One region of the Plantactinospora veratri genome, then DNA from elsewhere that is predicted to be linked to it. Evidence: riboswitches for the same ligand, from Rfam matches in the RefSeq annotation. Region 1 holds a riboswitch; the other holds the start of a gene.

Region 1 (11,960 bases):
TGGTGTTCGCGGCGACCGCCACCGGGCCGGTCCGGAACAACGTCGGCAGCCTGGCCCTGACGGCCGATGTCGCGCTGGACGACGTCGACTCCTGTGACGTACTCGTGGTGCCCGGTGGCCCCGGCGTCGACGCACACCTGGCCGGCGGAGCACTGCCGGAGTGGATCCGGCGGGTGCACGACGGCACCCGGTGGACGACGTCGGTCTGCACCGGTTCGCTGCTGCTCGGCGCCGCCGGACTGCTGCGCGGCCGTACCGCGACCACACACTGGCGGAGCGCGGAGCGGCTGGCCTCCTTCGGCGCGACCTACTCGGCTCGACGGGTGGTCGACGACGGCAAACTGCTCACCGCGGCCGGGGTCTCCGCCGGAATCGACATGGCACTCACCCTTGCCGCGCGGCTCGCCGACCGGACCACCGCCGAGGCCATCCAGCTCGCCATCGAGTACGACCCCCAGCCGCCGTTCGACGCCGGATCACCGGCGAAGGCGTCCCGGGCGGTCCGGGAGCGGCACGCCAGCGGCCCGCGGGCGGGTATCCGCCCGGCATCCGGGTGAGCGCGGCTAGTCGGCGGGGAGGGGCTCGTCGTCCGGCGGGCAGAGCGTCGAGACCGGACGCTCCGGGTTCGTGGCGACCAGGCTGAGCAGGAACGCGAGATCGGTGAGCAGGCTCTCGACCGTCTCCGGCGTGAGGCGCCGCAGGTCGTACCTGGCATGCAGGCCGAGCCGCTCACCCGGTACGACGAGCAGGTTGAGCGGGTGGTGCGACGCCGACCACCGGCCGTCGAAGCGTACGGAGAGGGTCGACGCGTCGGCCGTACCGGTGAACAGGTCGTTGTCCATCGGGTAGCTCTCGAAGTCGAGTACGGTCTCGAAGAGCGGCACCTCGGCGGGCGGCCCGGCCCAGGACCGGACCAGTGCCGGCGGCACGTGGTCGAACGGGCGGGCCAGGGCCTGACGGGCCTGCAACCCCCGCAGCCACACCCCGACCGGCTGGTCGGGTCGGATCCGGACCCGGACCGGCACCGTGGTGGCCAGCGGACCGACCAGGGTCTCGGCCCCCGGTCCGGTCGCCCGGCCGGCGACCGTCGCGCCGATGACGACCTCGTCGGTGCCGGCGCGGGCGGCGAGCAGCCGGGCCCAGCAGCCCTGGACGACCGCGTCCAGCGTGAGTCGCTGCTGACCGATGGTCTCGTGCAGGAGCCAGGTGTCCTCGCTGGTCAGTTCGAGCGGGTATTCGTCGAACGCGTCCGCCGGATCTCCCTGCCAGTCCGGCGGATCGCTCTGTAGCGGTCCGGGCACGGGCCGGTCGGACAACTCCGCGCGCCAGAACTCCTCCGCCTCGGCGAGGTCACGCACGGCCGACCAGGCGATGTGGTCGCGGAACGGCATCGGAGCCGGCAACCCGGCGTCCCGGCCCTCGATGGCCGCGCGGTATTCGGCCAGCGCCTCGCGGAGCAGGATCGGCAGGCTCCAGCCGTCGACGACCAGGTGGTGGGCCGTCCAGACCAGCAGGTGTTCGGTCTCGGAGACGCGGAGCAGGGCGAACCGGCACAGCGGCGGTACGTCCAGCGCGAAGTTCCGGACCCGGTCGGCGGCGAGGAGTTCGGCGAGGCCGCGTCGACGCTGGCACGCCCGGATGGTCCGTAGGTCGTCGAGGTGCCATTCGGCCGGCGCCGCCGCCGCGACGACCTGGAGGGTCTCCCCGTCATCGCCCCGGACGAACCCGGTGCGCAGCACCTCGTGGCGGGCGATCACCCGGTCCCAGGCCTGCTGGAACTCGGCGACCCGCAGCCGGCCACGGATGACGAGGCGTACCTGCTGGAGGTCGCGGGCCGGATCCGCCTCGTCCGAGGCCGGGCGGAGGAGGTCACGCTGGACCGGTGAGAGGGGGTAGCCGCCCCGCAGGTCGACCGAACTGGTCATCCCGTCACCTCCTGAGGTCGGGTGGACGTGGCCGGAGAGCCGGGGACGACCAGCGGGCCCGGCGCGGTAGGCACCCGTGACGCGAGAAGAACTGAGAGGCTCATCTGGGCAGTGACAACTCCCTGTTCGAGCACCTGCCGGTACGAGGGCGACGCCGGACGGAAACATGGAGATCCATGATTCGACGCCGAGTGTCGCCGACGTTACCAGGGGTGGTGCGGCGCTGTCTCCCCGCCACGCGTCGGAACAGTGCCCGCCTTTTTCGCCGGAAATGTCATTGCTCGTCGTTCCGCTGCGCGGAACGCTGCTGCCCGCAGGTCAGGCCGATCGTCCACTGTGTGGGACGGCCAGGCCAACCCGGACTCCGGGTAGAGGTCGCCGGAGCGGTCGTACGGCCGGTGGCGAGGCTTCGTCAGCCCGCCCCGGACCCGTCCACGTCGCACCGCACACGTCGTCCGGAACTCCCGGCGAACGAGGGCGCTGATCCGTCCCTTCCGGACGCCAGCAGCGGGGGACCGGTACCCGCCGTGGTCGTGGCCGGTACGCGCGCTCGTCGCGGATCCGGGGCCGGGTGCCCTAGCGTGCCTGGCCCGGCGAGCCGGCGAGGTACTCCGACCAGGTGATCCGTCCCCGGTCGCCGGTCGGGGAGACCAGCGCACCCGCCCGGAAGGCGCGGCCGAGCCGACCCGGCACCGGTAGCCGGAGGAGCCGGCGCCGGAGCTGCCGGGCTGCCAGCCAGTCCCGGGCGAGCGTGCCGGCGTCCAGTACCGCCGGCCCACCGAACTCCTCCGTCGCCCCGCCGGGCGCGGCGGTCACCCGCCACCGCAGGTGCGCGGCGACGTCGGCGACGTCGACCGGCTGCGCGGTGATTCGCGGGTCGACGGGCAGCACCGGCAACCGGGCCAGCCGGCTCATCGCCTCGGCCAGGAACTCGTGGAACTGGGTGACCCGGAGCACCGTCCACGGCACCGGGCCGGCCGCGACCGCCGCCTCGGCCTCGATCTTGATCCGGAAGTACGGCCAGGGCACCCGGTCGGCGCCGACGATCGACAGGTACACCAGGTGCCGTACCCCGGCCCGGCCAGCGGCCTCGACCAGCCGCCGGGTACCGGTCAGGTCGACCTGGCGGGTGTAACCGCCCTGGTAGGGCGCGGACGCCAGGTGGACGACGGTGTCGACGCCGTCGACCGCCGTCGGCAACCCGTCCCCGGTGGCCAGGTCGAGCCGGATCCGGCGTACCGGGCCGACCTCCTCCGCCGGCCGGCCCGGGGCGGGTTTCCCGGTCGGTGCCGGAGTCCGGCTGGCGGCCCGCACGGTGTGCCCGGCCCGGGCCAGTTCCGGGGCGAGTACGCGGCCGAGCCGCCCGGTCGCTCCGGTGATCAGGATGTCCATGGTCTCTCCGTGTGTCGTGGGACCGGGCCGGAGCCGGACCGACGAGTCGGCGGCCGGGGCACGGTGGCATCGCAAGGACGGGCCAGGGCCGGCCGTTGTGACCGTCCCCGTAAGACCACGAGGTTCCGCCGTGCCCGGGCAGGCCGGTGGCGCACGTGGCGCACGCCGGACACGGCCGTGAGGTTGCCGACACGCCGACACGACATCTTGGGGTATGACTTTCTGACCATCCCTATATATGGTGTTGATCGCAGCTGGTTCGCACGCCGTCCGGCGTTCGAGGCAAGAGGGAACCCGGTGGGAGTCCGGGACTGCCCCGCAGCGGTGAGTGGAAACGACCGCCGTCATCACGCACTGGGTCGCCCGGCCCCACAGCCGGACGCCTGGGAAGCGACGGCCAGTAGGCGAACCCCGGGTACGCCCGTGGCCCGTCCACGAGTCCGAAGACCTGCCAGCGCGCCGCGTACGAGCCCGTACGCGGCGGTCCGAGGCCGCGCGGGACGGCCGACGCCACCGACGCACGTCAGCGCGTGCCCGTCGGCGTCCCCGCGCGGCTTCCTCCGCCACCGGAGGAGTCGAGTGCGCGAGGAGAGAGTTGTGACGGTCACCGAGGCCACGCCGAACGGGTCGGCGGCGGGAGACGGCGAGCGGTCGACGATGCGGGGAACCGCCCACCGCCCTGACTGGCGCGCCGGCCCGCCGCAGGCGCCCAGCGGCGGAGGCGCGCCCGGACCGGCCGACGTCGACACGATCGCCCGTGCGGTGCGCCGCCAGGCCGACGACCTCCCCGACGTCGACCCGGTACGGCTGGCGACCCGGGTGGTCAACGGCCTGCCCGAGGGGGCCAGCGCGGCCGACCTGCACCGGCTCTGCGTGCAGACCGCCGCCGAGCTGATCGGGGAGGAGCCGCAGTACTCCCGGTTGGCCGCCCGGCTGCTCGCCGGATACCTCGAACAGGAGGTCCGGGGACAGGGCGTCGACTCGTTCAGCGAGTCGATCCGGCTCGGCCACCGGCACGGCCTGATCGGCGACGAGACGGCCGAGTTCGTCCGGACGTACGCCCGCGCGCTGGACGACGCCGTCGACCCGACCGCCGACCGGCGCTTCGAGTACTTCGGGCTGCGTACGGTCTACGACCGGTACCTGCTGCGGCATCCGGTCGACCGGCTGGTGCTGGAGACCCCGCAGTACTGGCTGCTCCGGGTCTCCTGTGGACTCTCCCGTACCCCGGCCGAGGCGATCGGTTTCTACCGGCTGATGGCGTCGCTCGCCTACCTGCCCAGCTCGCCGACGCTGTTCAACTCGGGCACCCGGCACACCCAGATGTCCTCCTGCTATCTGGTCGACTCGCCCCGCGACGAACTCGACTCGATCTACGACCGGTACGCCCAGGTGGCGCGGCTGTCGAAGTTCGCCGGTGGGATCGGCATCGCCTGGTCCCGGGTACGCTCCCGGGGCGCGCTGATCCGGGGCACCAACGGTGCGTCCAACGGCATCGTCCCGTTCCTGCGTACCCTCGACTCGTCGGTCGCGGCCGTCAACCAGGGCGGTCGGCGCAAGGGCGCGGCCTGCGTCTATCTCGAACCGTGGCACCCGGACGTCGAGGAGTTCCTGCAACTGCGGGACAACACCGGCGAGGAGGCCCGGCGGACCCACAACCTGAACCTGGCCAACTGGATCCCGGACGAGTTCATGCGGCGGGTCGAGGCGGACGAGGTCTGGTCGCTCTTCGACCCGGACGAGGTGCCGGAGCTGCCCGACCTGTGGGGGGCGGAGTTCGACGCGGCGTACCGGGCCGCCGAGGAGCAGGGCCGTTATGTCCGCCAGGTCCGGGCCCGGGACCTCTACGGCCGGATGATGCGCACGCTGGCCCAGACCGGCAACGGCTGGATGACCTTCAAGGACACCTCGAACCGGCTCTGCAACCAGACCGCCGAGCCGGGCAACGTGGTGCACCTCTCCAACCTCTGCACCGAGATCGTCGAGGTCTCCGGCGATACCGAGACCGCCGTCTGCAACCTGGGCTCGGTCAACCTGGCCGCGCACCTGGTCACCGGCACCACCGGCCGGGCCGACCCGGGCGGCGCGTCCGCCGCCCCGGACGGGATCGACTGGGAACGGCTGCGGGAGACCGTCCGGACCGCGGTGACCTTCCTGGACCGGGTGATCGACATCAACTACTACCCGAGCCGGGAGGCGGCGGCGAGCAATCCGCGCTGGCGGCCCGTCGGGCTCGGGGTGATGGGGTTGCAGGACGTCTTCTTCGCGCTGCGGCTGCCGTTCGACTCGCCGGCCGCGAAGGAACTCTCCACCCGGATCGCCGAGGAGATCTACCTGACCGCGCTGGAGACCTCCGCCGGGCTGGCCGAGCGGTTCGGCGCCCATCCGGCGTACCCGCAGACCCGGGCGGCGGCCGGGCAGCTCCAACCCGACCTCTGGGGAGTGGCCGGCCACCAGACCGGGCGCTGGGCGGCGCTGCGCGAGCGGATCTCGGCGTACGGGCTGCGCAACTCGCTGCTGGTCGCGATCGCCCCGACGGCCACCATCGCCTCCATCGCCGGCTGCTACGAGTGCATCGAGCCGCAGGTCTCGAACCTGTTCAAGCGGGAGACGCTGAGCGGGGAGTTCCTCCAGGTCAACACGGCCCTGGTGGCCGAGCTGAAGGCGCGCGGGCTGTGGACGGAGCGGATCCGGGCCGCGATCAAGCGGGCGGACGGTTCGGTGCAGGGCATCGAGGAGCTGCCGGCGCGGCTGCGGGAGGTGTTCCGTACCGCCTGGGAACTGCCGCAGCGGGCGCTGATCGACCTGGCCGCCGCCCGGGCACCCTACGTCGACCAGTCCCAGTCGCTGAACCTCTTCATGGCCGCCCCGGAGATCGGCCGGCTCAGCTCGATGTACCTGTACGCCTGGAAGTCCGGGCTGAAGACGACCTACTACCTCCGGTCCCGCCCGGCCACCCGGATCCAGCAGGCGACGGTGACGGCGCAGCCGAGCGCCCGGCCCGCGCTGCCCGCCGTGACCCTGCCCGGCGCGGACTCGCCGGACCCGGCGCTGGCCTGCTCACTGGAGAACCCCGAGTCCTGCGACGCCTGCCAGTGACCACCGCCGCCGCACCTTCGACCGAGCCCGCCGTCAGCCGCCGCCGCGCCGCCGACCGACCCACCAGAGACCCCGAGGTACCCATGCTGCTCGACCCCGGAATGGACCTGACCCTGCGCCCGATGCGCTACCCGCACTTCTTCGACCGGTTCCGCGACGCGATCCGGAACACCTGGACGGTCGAGGAGGTCGACCTGCATGCCGACCTGGCCGACCTGGACCGGCTCTCCCCGGCCGAACGGCACCTGGTCAGCCGGCTGGTGGCATTCTTCGCCACCGGCGACACGATCGTGGCCAACAACCTGGTGCTCAACCTCTACCAGCACGTCAACTCGCCGGAGGGCCGGCTCTACCTCTCCCGCCAGCTCTACGAGGAGGCGGTGCACGTGCAGTTCTACCTCAACCTGCTCGACACGTACGTGCCGGACGACGAGGAGCGCTTCGCCGCCTTCGCCGCGATCGAGAACATCCCGTCGATCCGCCGCAAGGCCGAGTTCTGCTTCCGGTGGATCGACTCCGTCTTCGAGTTGCGTGAGCTGAGGAGCCGGGCCGACCGGCGGGCGTTCCTGCTCAACCTGATCTGCTTCGCCGCCTGCATCGAGGGGCTCTTCTTCTACGGGGCGTTCGCGTACGTCTACTTCCTCCGGTCCCGTGGGCTGCTGCACGGGCTCGCCTCCGGCACCAACTGGGTGTTCCGGGACGAGTCGATGCACATGGCGTTCGCCTTCGACGTCGTCGACACCGTACGCCGGGAGGAGCCGGAGCTCTTCGACGACGAGCTGCGCGGCCAGGTCCGGGAGATGCTCGCCGAGGCGGTCGAGTGCGAGGTGCAGTTCGCCGAGGACCTGCTCGAACACGGCGTCTCCGGACTCTCCCTCCCGGACATGCGGGAATACCTCCGGTACGTCGCGGACCGCCGGCTGGCCCAGCTCGACATCGCCCCGCTGTACGGGTCGACGAACCCGTTTCCCTTCATGGAGTTGCAGGACGTGCAGGAGCTGTCCAACTTCTTCGAGCGGCGGGTCTCGGCGTACCAGGTCGGGGTGACCGGCACCGTCCGGTTCGACGACGACTTCTGACCCACCGGTACGCGCGCGGCCTGCCGCCCGGGTGCCGTGCGCGGGTCACTCGTAGCGGACCAGGTCGGCGGCCTCGGCCCGGGCCAGCCGGCCGGCGGCCAACAGACCGGCGAGCGCGCCGGCCAGGGTGGTCGCCGGCACGATCGCCGCGAGCAGCCCGGCGGAGGGAAGTTCGGCGAGACCGGGGCCGGCGCCGATGCCGACCATCACCCGGTCGGTGAGCAGCCGGAACACCAGCAGGCCGAACGGGAGGCCGACGAGCGCCGCGGCGAGGCCGAGCGCGGCACCACCGGTCGCGGACTGGGCGAGGGTCTGCCGGACGGTGAACCCGACCGCGCGGAGCACGCCGAGGGTCCGGGCCCGCTCCCGGGCGCCGGTCAGCAGCGCGGCGGCCAGGTTGGCCAGGCTGACCAGCAGGACGAGGAGGGCCAGCAGCCGCATCGCCACGGTGAACGTACCGAGGTCACCGGGATCGGTGGATCGGGCGTGCACCGTGACGGCGGGGCCGAGCCGGTCTCGCAGCGCGGCGGCCAGCGCCTCCGGGGTACCGGTCGGAGCGGCGGAGACCAGGTACGCGTCCGGGGCCACCCCCGGCAGCATCTCGGCCCGGTACATCAGCAGTTCTCCGGTGTCCTCGGTCTCGCTGTACCAGCCGACGACGGTCAACCGCAGTGCCGTGTCGCCGGCTCTGATCTCGATCGTGTCGCCGAGTTGGAGCCCGAACCGGCGCAGCAGGCCGTATCCGGCGATCGCCTCGCCGGGCGCCCGCAACGGCCGGCCCTCCCGGACCAGGAAGCGGGCGTCGGCGGGATTCCCACCGATCGCCCGGGACAGGAATGTCTGGTCGCCGAGGATGCTGCGCCGGTCGACCTGGCTGTACCAGCCGGCCACGCCCGGCGTACCGGCCAGCGCGGCGGCCACGGTGGCCGGATCGGTGCCGTCCGCCACCACGACGGCGTCGTACGGGTCACCGCTCCGGGCCGGCTCGGCGATCATCCGGTCCACGGTGGCGGTGAAGCCGACCCCGACGACCACCGCCGCCACCGCGACCGCCAGGGCGGCGGCGGTCAACGCCGAGCGCCCGGGACGGCTGAGTACGGCGCCGAGGCCGTACCGGTGGGCGGGGCCGAGCCGGAGCCGGTCGAGCATCCGGGTGGTCCGGGCCGGGGCAGAGCCGCGCGGTGGGGCGTCGCGCAGCACGCCGGAGACGGGTTGCCGGACCGCCCGCCAGGCCGGCAGTACGGTGGCGGCGGCGAGCACCGTGCCGACCAGCAGGGCGGAGCCGGCCAGCGACAGCGGGGTGATCCGCAGGCCCGGCCGGCCGAGTGCGCCGTCGAGACCGATCTGGAGGAACGGGGCGAGCAGGGTGCCGGCCACCCAGCCGGCGAGTACGCCCACCGCGCCGAGCAGCAGTGCCTCGGTGACCAGTCCGCTGATCACCTGTCCGGTGGTGTACCCGACCGCCTGGAGCAGCGCTATCTCCCGCCGCCGGGCCAGTAGCCGGGCGGTGGCGGTGCCGGCCACCACGAAGGCGGCGGCGAGCAGGACGAAGATGCCGAAGCCGGCCAGCGAGGCGCCGAAGATCCGGTCCCGGACCAGGATGTCGTCCCTGGTGTCCGGCCAGGGCTGCACTGCCCGGACCCCGGCCCGGGCACCGATCCTGGCGGCCACCGCGTCGGCCTGGTCGGGGTCGACCAGCCGGGCGACCAGCAGCGCGCCTGACCCGACCGCCCCGGACCGACCGGCCCCGGGCGCCCCGGCCGGCGCACCGGCGGCCGGCGGTGTCGATTCGGCGGCCGGCGGTGTCGGGGTGGCGGCCGGTGTCGGTACGGGCGTGGCCGGGGCAGCCAGGCTGGTCAGGGTGGCCGGATCGACGAAGAGCCGGATCGGGTCGCAGTCCGGATAGAAGCAGTCGGTCAGGTCGACCGCCGTGCCGACCACGGTCAGCGTCGCCGGCCGACCGCCGACGGTCAGCCGGATCCGGTCACCGGGGCCGATGCCGGCCTCGGTCGCGGCCGCCTGGTCGAGGACCACCTCCCCGACGACCCCGGTCGCGGGCCACCCGCCGGTACGCAGCAGCGGCCGGCCCGTCGGGGAGGTGTCGCCGGCGAGGGCGGTGATCCGGGCGTCGACCGGGTCCCGGCCGAGCGCGACCGCCGCGTCGAGGTACGGGCTCACCGGGGAGGTGGCCGCGAACGCCGAGTCCCGGCGTACCGCCTCCAGCGCCTCTGGCGTGCCGTAGACGACCAGGTCCGGGCGGCCGGCGTCGCGGTAGATCCGGTCCACCTCCGCACCGCCCTGTCCCTGCACCGACAGCCCGGCGACCACGCCCGTGGTGGCCAGCGCGGCGACCAGCACGGTGGCGATCGCGGTGGCCCGGGTGCCGGCACGCAGCCCCGAGCGGGCGAGCCGGAGGATGGCGGACACTCAGCCCTCCAGGTTGATCAGGTTGCCGAAGGCCGGCCGCCCGCCCGGGCCGGTCAGGTCCCGCTCGTCGACGATCTGCCCGTCGAGCATCGTGACCACCCGGTCGGCGGTCGCGGCGACCCGGTGGTCGTGGGTGACCAGCACGATGCTCTGACCCTCCTCGTGACGGCGGCGGAGCAGGTCGAGCACGGTTTCGGCGGCGGCCGAGTCCAACGCTCCGGTCGGCTCGTCGGCCAACAGCACGTCGGGGCGGTGCACCACGGCCCGCGCCAGGGCCACCCGCTGCTGCTGGCCGCCGGAGAGTTCGGCCGGCGCGGCGTCGGCCACCTCGGCGACGCCCAACTCGTCGAGCACCTCCAGCGCCCGGTGTCGGGCGTCGCGCCGCCCGGTGCCCTGGAGCACCAGCGGCAGTTCCACGTTGCCGGCGACCGTCATCGTCGGCACCAGGTTGAGGAACTGGAAGACGAAGCCGACGTGCCGGCGGCGCAGCAGGGCCCGCGCGCTCTCCGAACCGGTGTCCATCCGCCGGCCGGCCAGCCACACCTCGCCCCGGTCGGGACGGTCGAGCCCGCCGAGCAGGTGCAGCAGGGTGGACTTGCCGCAGCCGCTGGGCCCGGTCACCGCGACCCAGTCGCCGGCCGCCACCTCGATCGAGACGTCCCGCAGCGCGGCGAGGTCCCGTACGCCGCCGTGGTAGGTGCGTACCAGGCCGCGGGCGTGCAGCAGCGGGTCACTCATCGCCGTTCCCCTTCCAGGAGGTCTTGAGCTCGATCTGCGCCAGTTGCTGCTGGCACGCTTCCAGCCAGCGAAGCTCGGCCTGTAGGTGCAGCGCGGACGCCTGCACCAGCAGGCCGCTGACGCTGCCGGCGGCGGTACGGGACGCCTGCTGGTCGAGTGCCCGGAGCGCCTCCAGGCAGCGTTGCCGGTGGTTGGTGATGACCGTCCGGGGATCCACGTCGGGCAGCAGGGGCGCGGCCAGCCGGGCGGCGACCAGCCGGAGCAGCACGTCCGGCTTGACCAGTGGGGGATCGGAACGGGCGGAGAGCCACTCGTGCAGTACCGCCGTGCCGGGCTCGGTGAGTCGGTAGACCTTGCGGTCCCGTCGGTCGCCGCCGGACTCGGCGGTGTGTGCGACCAGCCCGTCCCGTTCCAGCCGGCCGAGGGTCACGTAGATCTGACCGATGTTCACCTCGCCGCCCGCGTCGGCGAAGAGTTCGTCGTAGCGTCGACGCAGCTCGTAGCCGTGGGCCGGGCCGGCGGCGAGCAGCCCGAGCAGAAGGTGTTTCATCCACCGACCTCCGATACCTAGCGGCTAGAGCTTAACGGTTAGGCATCGACGGTCAAGGACGCCACCCGGTCGGACGCGGCCCGCCGGAGTGGAGGGTCGGCGATAATTCCGTCGACCCGGCGCAGGCGGGGAGAGGGGGCCGGATGACGGGGACGGGTGCCGGAGGTCGACACCCCGGAGATTCACCATCCGGACAGCCGTGGCCCGACTGCTGGTCGCCCGGACGGGGTTGGATTCCAGGTCGATCCAGGAGCGGAGCCGCGCCCGGCGGCACGGCCCCGCCTCGACCGACGGGAGACGACATTGGCACGTACCCTTTCCACGCTCGGCCTGGCCGGCGCGTTGCTGGCGACCGCCGTGGCGCTGCCGGCCAGCCAGGCCGCCGCGCACGACGACCGGTCGAGGCCGGTGGCCGGTGACCGGCCGCTGGTGATCGCACACCGCGGCGCCAGCGGCTACCGTCCGGAGCACACCCTGGAGGCCTACCGGCTGGCGATCCGGATGGGCGCCGACTTCATCGAGCCCGACCTCGTCTCCACCCGGGACGGGGTACTGGTGGCCCGGCACGAGAACGAGATCTCCGGAACCACCGACGTCGCCGCCCGACCGGAGTTCGCCGCCCGGAAGACCACCAGGACCATCGACGGTACGGCGGTGACCGGCTGGTTCACCGAGGATTTCACCCTGGCCGAACTGAAGACGCTGCGGGCCAAGGAGCGGCTGCCGCAGGTGCGGGTGACCAACACCGCG
Region 2 (11,960 bases), on a different contig from region 1:
GGCGCTGGCCGGGCACGGCGCCGGCATCCCGTACCTGGTGGTGCACGGCCGGCGCGGCGGCAGCGCCGTCACCGCCGCCGCCGTCAACGCGATCGCGAGCGAGGTCGAATGAGCGCGACCGAGTTGGCCGGCGGGTCGACCGGGACCGGTGGCCGGGTGGGGACGCTCCGTGGCGTCGGCGTTGGTCCGGGCGACCCCGAACTGGTGACGGTGAAGGCGGCCCGGGTGATCGGCGCCGCCGACGTGGTCGCCTACTACTCGGCCCGGCACGGCCGGAGCATCGCCCGGTCCATCGCCGCGCCCTACCTCCGGGACGGCCAGCTGACCGAGCCACTCGTCTACCCGGTCACCACCGAGACCACGGACCATCCGGGCGGCTACGAGGCGGCGATCACCGAGTTCTACGACGCCAGCGCCGAGCGGCTCGCCGCGCACCTGTCGGCCGGTCGGGACGTGGTGGTGATCTGTGCCGGCGACCCGATGTTCTACGGCTCCTACATGTACCTGCACGAGCGGCTCGCGCACCGGTTCCCCGCCGAGGTGGTGCCGGGAGTCACCTCGATCAGCGCCGCCACCGCCGTACTGGGCCGGCCGCTGGTGGAGCGGGACGAGGTGCTCACCGTACTGCCCGGGACGTTGCCGGCCGACGAGCTGACCCGCCGGCTGGCCGACACCGACGCCGCCGCCGTACTCAAGCTGGGGCGGACGTTTCCGCAGGTACGGGCGGCGTTCGCCGATGCTGGGCGGCTGGCCGACGCCTGGTACGTCGAGCGGGCCACCACGCCGACCGGCCGGGAGCTGCCGCTGGCCGAGGTCGACCCGGACGGGGTGCCGTACTTCTCCCTGGCCGTGCTGACCAGCCCGACCGGCGACGCCGTGGCGGCCGGTCTCGGCGCGGAACCCGGCGCGGCGGCGGAGCCCGGCCCGATGGCGTCGACCGGCCCGACGGCGCAGCCCGGGGGCGGGGCACCGGCCGGCGGGGTGACCGTGGTCGGCCTCGGTCCCGCCGGCACCCGCTGGCTCACCCCGGAGACCAGCCAGGCGCTGCGCGAGGCGGAGCACCTGGTCGGCTACGGCCCGTACGTCGACCGGGTGCCGCACCGCCCCGGACAGCACCGGCACACCTCCGGCAACCAGGTCGAGATCGACCGGGCCCGGCACGCCCTGGAACTCGCCCTGGCCGGCGCCCGGGTGGCCGTGGTCTCCTCCGGTGACCCGGGAGTCTTCGCGATGGCCACGGCGGTGCTGGAGGTCGCCACCACCGACGAGCGGTTCGGCGCCGTACCGGTACGGGTGCTGCCCGGGTTGACCGCGGCGCAGGCGGCGGCGAGCCGGATCGGTGCCCCGCTCGGCCACGACTTCGCGGTGCTCTCGCTCTCGGACCGGTTGAAGCCGTGGGCCGTGATCGAGCAGCGGCTGGCCGGTGCGGCCGCCGCCGACCTGGTGCTGGCGCTCTACAACCCGGCCTCGGCCAGCCGGCGGTGGCAGGTCGAGGCGGCCCGGAAGGTCCTGCTGCGGCACCGGAGCGCCGACACGCCGGTGGTGATCGCCCGGGACGTGGGCCGGCCGGGGGAGCGGATCACCGTGGTACCGCTGGCCGAACTCGATCCGTCCGATGTGGACATGCGCTGCCTGCTGATCGTCGGCTCCTCCACCACCCGGACCGACCGGCGGGCGGACGGTTCGACCGTGGTCTGGACACCGCGGACCTACCCCGGCTGAGCACCGCCGGCCCGGCCAGGCTCCCGGCCCGCTCCGGGCCGGCTAGCCTGCCGGCAGCGCCCGCTCCAGCCAGGCCAGCGCGGTGGCCACCTCGCCGACCGTCGCCGGCAGGGCGACCGGCGCCGGCCGGTCCACCAGCACCACCGGCAGCCCCAGCTCGCGGGCGGCGGCCAGCTTCGCCATCGTGTACGTCCCGCCGCTGTCCTTGCTGACCAGCACGTCGATCCGGTGCGCGGTCAGCAGTTCCCGCTCCGTCGCCACCTGATAGGGCCCCCGGTCGCGGAGCAGGGTGACGTTGCCCGGCAACGGGACCGTCGGTTCGTCGACCACCCGGACCAGCAGCCAGGTGCCGGTCAGGTGCAGGAAGGCGCCGAGTCCCTGCCGGCCGGTGGTGACGAAGGCCCGGCGGCCCAGCCGGGGCAGCAGCTCGGCGGCGGCGGCGAGATCCGGTACCCGGTGCCACCGGTCCCCGGGGCCTTCCGTCCAACCCGGACGCTCCAGCCGCAGGTACGGCACCCCGGTCGCCTCGGCCGCCTGCACCGCCGACGACCTCATCCGGGCCGCGTACGGGTGCGTGGCGTCGACGAGTACGTCGATCCGGTGCTCTGTCAGCCAGCGGGCGAGTCCGGCCGGTCCACCGAACCCGCCGATCCGCACCTCGCCGACCGGCAGCCGGGGATCGGCGACCCGCCCGGCCAGCGAGGAGACCACCACGGTGTCGGGGCGGCCGGCCAGCGCGGCGGCCAGTTCGCGCGCCTCGGCGGTGCCGCCGAGCAGCAGCACCCGGGTCGTCACGGGCGCGACGGTATCGGCCGACCCTGGCCGGCACAACCGGACGGTGCTCCGGCGGTGACCTCCGACACCCGGAGCGGGCGGTACGCCGTACCGGCCGACCGTGGGCGGGCCGCCGCACCGGTGCCCCGGTTGACCGGCGGGTACCACCCGGTTACGGTCGACTGGCCATCTGCGGCGGTACGAGGGAAGCCGGTGAAAGTCCGGCGCGGTCGCGCCACTGTGAGCGGTCCCGACCCGGTCGGGGTCCCGCGAGCCAGGACGCTCGGTCGTCGCAGCCTGTCGACGGGGACGCGTCATCCCCGAGGAGGTTCTACGCGCATGTCCAGCCCTGTTCCGGCCCGTCCGCTCTCCCACCCGGTCGTCTCCGTCCGGCTACTGTGGACCGCCCTTGCCGTCGTCGCGCTGCTCGCCCTGCTGGTCTACCTGGTCGCCTTCGACCAGGGGGCCGTCTCACGCAGCGGCACGTACCTGCACGAGCTGATGCACGACGGTCGGCACCTGCTCGGCGTCCCCTGCCACTGATCGACTCGACGCCGTGCCGACGTTCCTGTCCGTACTGCTGCGTGGCCTGCTCGCAGGCCTGGTCGCCGGTCTGGTCGCCGGGACCTTCGCCTATTTCGTCGGCGAGCCGCGGATCGACGCCGCGATCGCGATCGAGGAAGCGGCGACCCACGGCACACCCGGGGTCGAGGCCGACCACCACGCCGAGGAACTGGTCGGCCGGGACGGTCAGCGCGCCGGGCTCTTCCTCGCCACCGGACTGTTCGGTGCCGCGATGGGCGGCCTGCTTGCCATCGGGTACGTCCTGCTGCGCCGTCGACTGCACAGCACCGACGACGGCCGGGCGGCACTGCTGCTGGCCGGCGCGGCACTGCTCGGGGCGGTCGTCGTGCCGTTCGGCAAGTATCCGGCGAACCCTCCGGCGGTCGGCAACCCGGACACCATCGACCAGCGGACCGGCAGTTACCTGCTGCTGGTGGTGCTCGGCCTGGTGGCCGTCTGGGCCGGTGCGCTCGCCCACCGTTCGGTCGCCCCGCACACCCCGTACGCGCTGCGGGCAGCGGCGGCGGTCGGCGGCTTCCTGCTGGTAACCGTGGTCGCCTACATCGTGCTGCCGTCGTACCCGGAGGTGCCGGACGGCTTCCCGGCGACCCTGTTGTGGGAGTTCCGGCTCGCCTCGCTGGGTACCCAGGTGGTGCTCTGGACCGGGATCGGCCTGCTCTTCGCCGTGCTGCTCGGCTGGCGGGGCCGGGAGCGGCGGCGGCCTGTCGATGGTGGGCCGGGGCAGTCCGCCGGGACGCCGGACGGTGCCGGGGTCCCGGCCGGACGGTGAGCCCGACCAGTCTGCACCTGGTGGCCCACGCGCACACCGCCGCCCTGCGCCGGACGGTCTTCGGCGGCGGCGACGAGAGCCTGGATCGCGCCGGTCTGGCGGCGGCCCGCGCCCTGGCCCACACCGGGTCGGGTCGGCGCGGGCCGTTCGGCCGGGTCGACGCCTGTCTCAGCACTCCGGCCGAGGCGGGCCGGCAGACCGGGTACGCGCTGGGCCTGCGGCCGACCGCCGTGCCCGAGCTGGCCGACTGCGACTACGGGCGGTGGACCGGGCTGTCCCTGGCCGAGGTCGCCGCCCGGGAGCCCGACGCGCTGCGGGACTGGCTCGATGTCACCGGGGCGGCCCCGCACGGCGGCGAGTCCGTCGAGGCGCTGCTCGACCGGGTCGGCCGCTGGCTGGCCGGAGAGCGCGACCGGGGTGGCCGGATCGTCGCCGTCACCCATCCGGTGGTGGTCCGGGCCGCGCTGGTCCGGGCACTGGGGCTGCCGGTCGCCACCTTCTGGCGGCTTGAGGTGGCGCCGCTGGCGGTGGTGCGGCTGACCGGGCGCGGCCCGGGGTGGCAGCTCCGGCTCACCGCGCCCGGCGTCGGGCCCGACGGTGCCGAGCCGGAGTAACCGGCGGGCCGACCCGGTTGCCCGGGTATACTTGACGCGTCAACGAGACGGGGGAGGGTCGTGCGGACACAGCGGGGTCTGATCCGTCGGCACGCTCCCGCCGTCGCCGCCGTGCCGGTGACGCGGCCGGAGCGCCCCCGTCGGGTGCCGGCGGCTCTCGCCGCGAGGACTTCCCGATCATGAACGGTTCGGCGCTGCCCCGGATCGCCGTACTCGGTGCCGGACACGTCGGCCCGGTGATCGCCCGGGTCGCGCTCGCGGCCGGCCATCGGGTGACGATCGCCGCCTCCGGTGACCCCGAGAGGATCGCCCTGATCACCCAGATCCTGGTGCCGGGCGTCGAGCCACGGTGGGCCGCCGACGCCGTACGCGACGCCGACCTCGTGGTACTGGCGATCCCGCTGCACCGGTTTCCGGACTTCGACCCGGGACTCGTCGCCGGCAAGCTGGTCGTGGACACGATGAACTACTGGCCGCCGACCGACGGCGTACAGGAGATGTTCGAAGACCCCCGGTACGGCAGCAGCGAGATCGTGGCCCGGCGGCTCGACCGCTCGACGGTGGTGAAGACGTTCAACCACGCCGGCTACCACCAGATCGAGGAGGAGCGCCGACCGGCGGGGGACCCGGACCGGCGCGCGCTCGGGGTCGCCGGCGACGACAGGGCGGCGACGAACCTGGTGGCCGGGGTCGTCGAGCGGATCGGCTACGACGCCGTACGGCTGGAGAGCCTCGCCGCCGGGCGGCTGCTCGAACCCGGCGGCCCCGTCTTCGGCGCCTCGCTGCGCCGCCCCGAGTTCGAACTGGCCGTCCGGGGCGTACTGCGGTAGGTCGCCCCCGCCGGGACTACGGGGCGTGCTCCGGCGACCGGCCGGTGTCGTCGGGAACCGCGATGGTCACCCGGTCGAGCCGGTCCCGGTCGCCGATCACGTCGACGGCGCAGATCCGCCCCGCCTCGACGGTCAGCCGCAGCACGGCGCTGAGCCGACCGCGCGGAGCGATCACGATCCCCGGGCTGCCGTCGACCCAGGCGGTACCACCGAGCCGGGCCCGCGCGGCGAAGTGCCGGGTCTCCTCCGCCACCGCCCGCGCCCCGCGCAGTTCGGTCGGCATCCCGGCGGGCAGCAGCACCGGATCGGCCCTGCGCACGACATCGGGTGCCAGCAGGTCGAGCAGGGTGTCCAGATCGCCGCCCCGGGACGCGGCGAGGAAGGCCGCCACGAGCGGGAGGTGCCGGGCGGCGAGCCGGCGCTGTCTGGGAGCCGGCCCGCGCACTCGCTCCCGCGCCCGGCTCGCCAGCTTCTTCGCTGTCGCCGGGGAGCGGTCCAGCACCCGGCCGACCTCCTCGAACGGTACCGAGAAGAGGTCGTGCAGCACGAAGGCGACCCGCTGCGCCGGTGAGAGCCGGTCCAGTACCACCAGCAGCGCCAGCCCCACCGACTCGGCGAGCAGCACCTCCTCCTCCGCGGTCCGTTCCGGGGCGGTCAGCGGGGTCGCGCCCGGTGCCGGGAACTCCGGGTCGGGGAGGGCGACCTCGGCCCGGCGGCTCCGGGCCCGCAGCATGTCCAGGCACTCCCGGGCGGTGACGGTGGTCAGCCAGCCGCTCAGGTTGCGTACCTCGCGCAGGTCGGCCTGGTCGGCCTTCAGCCAGGCCCGCTGTACGGCGTCCTCCGCGTCGGGCAGCGAACCGAGCAGGCGGTAGGCGACCGCCCGCAGGTGCTGCCGGTCGCGGGCGAACCGGTCGGCGAGGAATTCGTCGGGGCTCACGGGTCACCTTCTCCAGGCATCAGACGTCATGGGGGTGACCAGCCCGAGACGACCGTGTCCGTGAGAGCCGAGGGGAGCGACCCCGTGAGACTACCGATGGTGCCCCGCGCCAGCCGCCCGGCCCTGCCCGTCCACCGGCAGCCCGCAGGTGCGCCGTGCTGACCGCGTACGTCGTGGTGGCCCTGCTGACCATCGTGGCCTGTGCCTGGAGTGCCGCCGTCGACCTGGCCCGGACGGAGTTCGTGCTCGCCAACTCCGCCCGGGTGGGTGTGCCGCCGTCCTGGCTGCCGCCGCTCGCCGCGCTCAAGGCCGCCGGGGCGGCCGGGCTGCTGCTCGGCCTGCTCGGGGTGCCGGCGGTCGGGCTCGCCGCGGCGACCGGCCTGGTGCTGTTCTTCGTCGGGGCGGTGACCGTGCACCTGCGGGCCCGGGTCTTCGGCACCGTTGGTTACGCCGGCAGCTTCCTGGCGCTCGCCCTCGCCTGCCTGGTGCTGGAGATCGCGGTGTCCGGCTGAAACGCCGCCGTTCGGGGCGGGTGCGACCTTGACAAGCCGGCCCGGGATCCAGAATTCTCAGTGGGTTGTATCGTTTCAGCCCGGTCGCGTTCGTCCCACCGGCAGGATCGGGTCGGACCCACATTGGAGACCCATGAGATCTCGAACCAGGGGCGGCCGGAGATTCGCCTCGCTGTCGCGGGCGGCCGTCGCGGCCCTCTCGGTGACCGTGTTGCTGGTCGGCAGTCCGGCGGCGGTCTCCGCCGGCCAGGGCGGCGGCGGACACGGCGCCGGACCCCACCTCGAACGCCTCGACCGCGGGCTCGTCGCGGTCGCCACCCCCGACGGGGTGTTCCTCAGCTGGCGACTCCTCGGCGCCGAGGCGACCGGCCGGAGCCGTACCGGCCTGACCGGGGCCGACTTCGCCGTCTACCGGGACGGGCGGCGGATCGGCACCGTCACCGACAGCACCAACTATCTCGACCGGGCCGGCACCGGCACCGCCGCCTACCAGGTCGCGGCGGTGGTCCGGGGCCGGACGGGCGCCCGGAGCGCGGCCGTGACCCCGTGGGCCGAGGGCCACCGGGACCTGCCGCTGCGCAAGCCGGCCGACGGGGTGACCCCGACCGGTGAGGCGTACACCTACTCGGCGTCCGACCTGAGCGTCGGCGACGTCGACGGCGACGGGCAGTACGAGTACGTGGTCAAGTGGGATCCGTCGAACTCCAAGGACGTCTCCCAGGTCGGCTACACCGGCGAGGTCTACCTCGACACCTACGAACTCGACGGCACCCTGCTGCACCGCGTCTCGCTCGGGGTCAACATCCGGGCCGGGGCGCACTACACGCAGTTCCTGGTCTACGACTTCGACGGCGACAACCGGGCCGAGATGATGCTCAAGACGGCCCCCGGCACCAAGGTCACCCGGTACGACCGGCAGGGCCGGATCGTCTCGGAGCGGTACGTCACGATGCCCCGCGAGGACGTCCGGGCCGGGTACGCGCACACCGACGACTACCGGCTGACCCCGGAGAAGTACCGGCAGAAGCTCGTCGACCTCTTCCTCGGCTGGCACCGGCACCCCGAGGTGGTCGCCGGGCGGTGGCCGGCCACCCTGGAGCAGGCCTTCGGACTCGCCCCGACCTACACCTACCCGCTCTCCCGGCCGGACGCCGAGGCGCTGGTCGACCACTTCCTCGACGTCTACGCCCCGGCGCGCAGCGCCCGCAACGCGCTGCGGGCGTTCCAGGGCTTCATCGTGGACGGGCCGGAATACCTGACCGTCTTCGACGGGGGGACCGGCCGCGAGCTGCAGACCATCCACTACAAGCCCGGCCGGCACGACGACGGGCTGATGTGGGGCGACTACGCGATGAGCCGGATCGAGCCGGGCAACCGGGTGGACCGGTTCCTCGCCGGAGTGGCCTACCTGGACGGCCGGCACCCGTCGGCGGTCTTCGCCCGGGGCTACTACACCCGGGCCACGCTGGTCGCCTACCGCTGGGACGGCCGGCGGCTGCGCGAGGGCTGGTACGTCGACAGCGGCTGGGTACCGATGAGCAACCCGTTCAACGACGGCCCGCACGGCCGGGAGGGCACCGACCCGGAGTACGGCACCCTGACCACCCAGGGCGCGCACTCGCTCAGCGTCGCCGACGTGGACGCCGACGGCAAGCAGGAGATCGTCTACGGCGGCGCCACCATCGACCACGACGGCAGCCTGCTCTACAGCTCCTACGGCATCCTGCCCCCGGGCAGCGCCAACCCGGGTGCCCGGGCCAAGGTCGGGCACGGCGACGCCCTGCACGTCACCGACATCGACCCGGCCCGTCCCGGGCTGGAGATCTTCATGGTGCACGAGGGCGCGACCGGTGCGCCGTACGGCTACGCGCTGCGGGACGCCCGTACCGGTGAGGTGATATACGGCGGTTACACCGGCGTGGACACCGGACGTGGCATGGTCGGCGACGTCGTACCCGCCGAGCCGGGCCTGGAGACCTGGGCGACCGTGGTCGGCGGCCAGCCGGACGGGCCCGGTCTGCGTACCGCCGACGGCGACCTGCTCGGCACCGTCATCCCGGGCACCAACCAGAGCATCCGATGGGCGGCCGACATGACCACCCAGATCGTCAACGGTGCCCAGGAGGTGACCCCGACCATCGACGACTGGCAGCGGGGCCGGCTGCTCACCGCCGAGGGAACCCGGACCAACAACGGGACGAAGGGCAACCCGGGCCTGGTCGCCGACGTCCTCGGGGACTGGCGTGAGGAGCTGCTCGTCCGCACGGTGGACAGTTCGGCGATCCGGATCTACCTGAGCACCGAGCTGACCGACCGCAAGCTCTACACGCTGATGCACGATCCGCAGTACCGGGTCGAAGTGGCCCGGCAGCAGACGACGTACAACCAGCCGTCGTATCCGAGCTTCTATCTGGGCTCGGACATCGACTGGTCCCGGGTGCCGCTGCCCGGCCGCTGACCGGCGGCGGGACCACCGCGCGACGCCGGACGGACCCGGCGCTCCACCCGGAGTGCCGGGTCCGTCGGCGTCCGGGGACTTTCCGGCGTACCGGCGGGGCCGGGAACCGGGCGGCGGGGACGCGGCTCGTCCTCGGTGGAGGTGGTCAACGATGCGCACCCGTCGCATGCTCGCCGCCGTCGCCGCGACCCTGGTCGCGCTGGCCGGCACCCTACTGCTCGCCCCGACGCCCGCTCAGGCCGGCAACTGGGCGGCCACCCTGCTGGACCCGCTGCCGGAGCGGCTGGAACCGGGCCGGGGCTACACGATCGGGCTCTGGGTGCTCCAGCACGGTTTCCACCCCTACGAGGGTGATCTCGGCCGGGTGGCGTTGCGGCTGGAGGACGGAAAGGGCGCCTCACTGTCGTTCCCGGCTACGGCACTGCCGGAGCCGGCGCACTACGCGGCGGCCGTCGCGGTACCGCACGCCGGTGCCTGGACGGTGACCGCCGTACAGGGCCGGTTCACCGACTACCGGATCGGCACCCTCACCGTGCCCGGCGGGCTGGCGCTGCTCGGCGTGCCGGCGCCGCTCCAGGCGGCCGAGACCGAGAAGTACTGGCCCGGCGCGATCCGGCCGCCGACGGTCCCGGTCGACCCGGACCGGAACCCGTTCGAGGTGGCGGCCGCCCCGGCACCGGTCGACGACCGGAGTGCCGCGGCCGGGCCGGCCGGCTCGGAAGCGGCGCCGGATCAGGCGACGAGCACGTCCCGGCGGGCGTTGCTGGTCGCCGGCACGCTGCTGGTCGTGGCGCTCGCCGGGCTCGGACTCGTCGCCGGATACCGGTGGCGGCGGCCCCGCCGTGCCGACCGACCCAGCACCGTCTGAGCGGATCCGGACGATCCCGCGCCCGCTCCGGGTCCGGGTGCGTCCGGTGCGACGGACGGTCGGCCCCCGCGCGGCTCAGTCCGGGTCGGGGAGCAGGCCCTGCTCGCGCAGTTGCTGGCAGTGCAGCTCCGGCGGCGGCTCCGGATCCCAGTCGGAGGGTCGGGGACCCTCCGGGCCGTCCGGGCCGACCCGGACGAACCGCTCGACCCGGGTCACCCGGCAGCGGACGCCCCGGATCTCGAACTCGTCCGTACGGGGTGCCTCGAACTCCTCCAGCGCCCGGGTGTACGCGGCCCGGATCTCCTCCAGCGACGCGTCCTCGTGCGGGACGATGTCGCTGAACCGGAAGGCGGCCGAGTCGCGGGCGGCCTGCGGTGTCGGGTACGTGCTGAACGACCGGGGTTGCCAGCTCCCGCGCACGTACTCGCCGATGGTGAAGCCGACCGGCAGCAGCACCACGTTCGGGTGGGTGACCAGCGCCCGGCGGGAGTCGGCCCGGACGTCGTCGGGGACGATGCCGGCCTTGTAGAACGCGGGGACCATCTCTATCCGCAGTAGCCCGTCGGAGAGCCCGGTGCTCGCGGTCGGGTCGATGACGAAGCCCTCCTCCTGGGACCGGACGCCGCGCGTCTTGCCCGGCGGGTACGGGTCCGGGTCGGTGGGTCGGGGCGGTTCGGGCCCGTCCGGCCCCATCCGGATGAACGGCTGGGCGCGGATGATCCGGTAACGCCGCCCGTGCACGGTGAGATCGTCGACCACCTCCCAGTCGAGCAGCCGGATCGCCTCCCGGTACTCGCGGCGTCGCGTCGCGTGTCCGGCGGTCTCCGGCGTCTCGCTGAGCAGCCGGCGGAAGTGCGAGCCGAGCCCGTCCCGGCTGCCCTGCGGCTGGTCGCCGCCGAGGCTGAGGATCCGCCACCGGCCGGCCACCTCCTCGGCGTACCCGAAGACCGGTGCTCCCCACATCAGCTTCGGATAGGCGAGCGACCGGCGCCGGGCGTCGTCCTCGGAGACCGCCGATACCGGATCGTTCCGTTGGGTGATCCGGATCAGCAGATGATCCGGCACCTGCCTACCGTGATGAGTCATGCACGCAGTGTGCCCCGGTCGTACCTGATCCGCAGCCCACCGCGCTCGTACCGTTCTGGTACAGATGCCGGCGGCGCCGGGTGGGAGCGCGACCCGTCGACACGGCGGGCGGAGGGCCAGCCGAGCGGACCTTCGCCGTACCCGCGACCGTCCACCAAGGTTGTCCTAGGATGCTTTACGGGGAGTGCGACACGCCATCCTGCTGGCTCGGCCACCTGCCCGAGCCGGGGACATCCCTTCGGGGCGAACACCGATGTGGACACATCGACCGGCTTCCTAGGGTGGGGCCAGGTGGTCGGAGGGGGAGGAGACCAACGTGTCCAGAAAGCTCGGTCGAGGCACTCGGCGCCTGACGGTCGCGGTGTTGGTGACCGCGATGCTCGGCGTCGCCGTCGCGCCACCGGCGTCCGCGTCCGTATCCGTCAACAGTGGACGGTGGTTGCGGGTCGGCGTGACCGACCTGCACGCCCTCGGCATCGCCGGGGTGCAAGGGCTGGCCCGGGACGGCGTACGCGACAGCTATGCCCGGGCCGGAACGGCAGACCTGGCCACGGGTGCGCCGGTACCCCGGGACGGGTATTTCCGGATCGGCAGCAACACCAAGACCTTCGCCGCGGTGATAGTGCTGCAACTGGTCGGCGAGGGTCGGCTCCGGCTCGACGACACCGTCGACCGCTGGCTGCCCGGCGTGGTGGCGGGCAACGGCAACGACGGCCGGCGGATCACCGTCCGGCAGCTCCTCCAGCACACCAGCGGCCTCTACAACTACACCCGGGATCTGCCCGGACTCGCCTCCGCCGAGGGG

What was found. Region 1 has a riboswitch for cobalamin ahead of V1634_RS14545 (ribonucleoside-diphosphate reductase subunit alpha). Riboswitches for the same ligand answer to the same signal wherever they lie in the genome.
Region 2: it holds a riboswitch for cobalamin, as region 1 does, so the genes downstream of both, V1634_RS17750 (CbtB domain-containing protein) here and V1634_RS14545 (ribonucleoside-diphosphate reductase subunit alpha) in region 1, are expected to answer to the same signal.

Annotation. Positions count from the first base shown of each region.
Region 1 is NZ_JAZGQL010000008.1:507,891-519,850, reverse strand. Features, by position in the region: partial or broken gene V1634_RS14560 (DJ-1/PfpI family protein) at 1-431, shown strand, start outside; gene V1634_RS14555 (condensation domain-containing protein) at 564-1,925, opposite strand; gene V1634_RS14550 (SDR family oxidoreductase) at 2,502-3,317, opposite strand; cobalamin riboswitch at 3,556-3,787, shown strand; gene V1634_RS14545 (ribonucleoside-diphosphate reductase subunit alpha) at 3,975-6,416, shown strand; gene V1634_RS14540 (ribonucleotide-diphosphate reductase subunit beta) at 6,500-7,495, shown strand; gene V1634_RS14535 (ABC transporter permease) at 7,541-9,922, opposite strand; gene V1634_RS14530 (ABC transporter ATP-binding protein) at 9,923-10,660, opposite strand; gene V1634_RS14525 (PadR family transcriptional regulator) at 10,653-11,210, opposite strand; gene V1634_RS14520 (glycerophosphodiester phosphodiesterase) at 11,514-11,960, shown strand, end outside.
Region 2 is NZ_JAZGQL010000012.1:204,310-216,269, forward strand. Features, by position in the region: gene V1634_RS17735 (precorrin-8X methylmutase) at 1-112, shown strand, start outside; gene V1634_RS17740 (precorrin-2 C(20)-methyltransferase) at 109-1,722, shown strand; gene V1634_RS17745 (cobalt-precorrin-6A reductase) at 1,765-2,517, opposite strand; cobalamin riboswitch at 2,659-2,801, shown strand; gene V1634_RS17750 (CbtB domain-containing protein) at 2,836-3,039, shown strand; gene V1634_RS17755 (CbtA family protein) at 3,053-3,850, shown strand; gene V1634_RS17760 (histidine phosphatase family protein) at 3,847-4,464, shown strand; gene V1634_RS17765 (NADPH-dependent F420 reductase) at 4,644-5,294, shown strand; gene V1634_RS17770 (sigma-70 family RNA polymerase sigma factor) at 5,311-6,231, opposite strand; gene V1634_RS17775 (DoxX family protein) at 6,387-6,743, shown strand; gene V1634_RS17780 (rhamnogalacturonan lyase) at 6,877-9,201, shown strand; gene V1634_RS17785 (hypothetical protein) at 9,353-10,069, shown strand; gene V1634_RS17790 (DUF5954 family protein) at 10,145-11,134, opposite strand; gene V1634_RS17795 (serine hydrolase domain-containing protein) at 11,472-11,960, shown strand, end outside.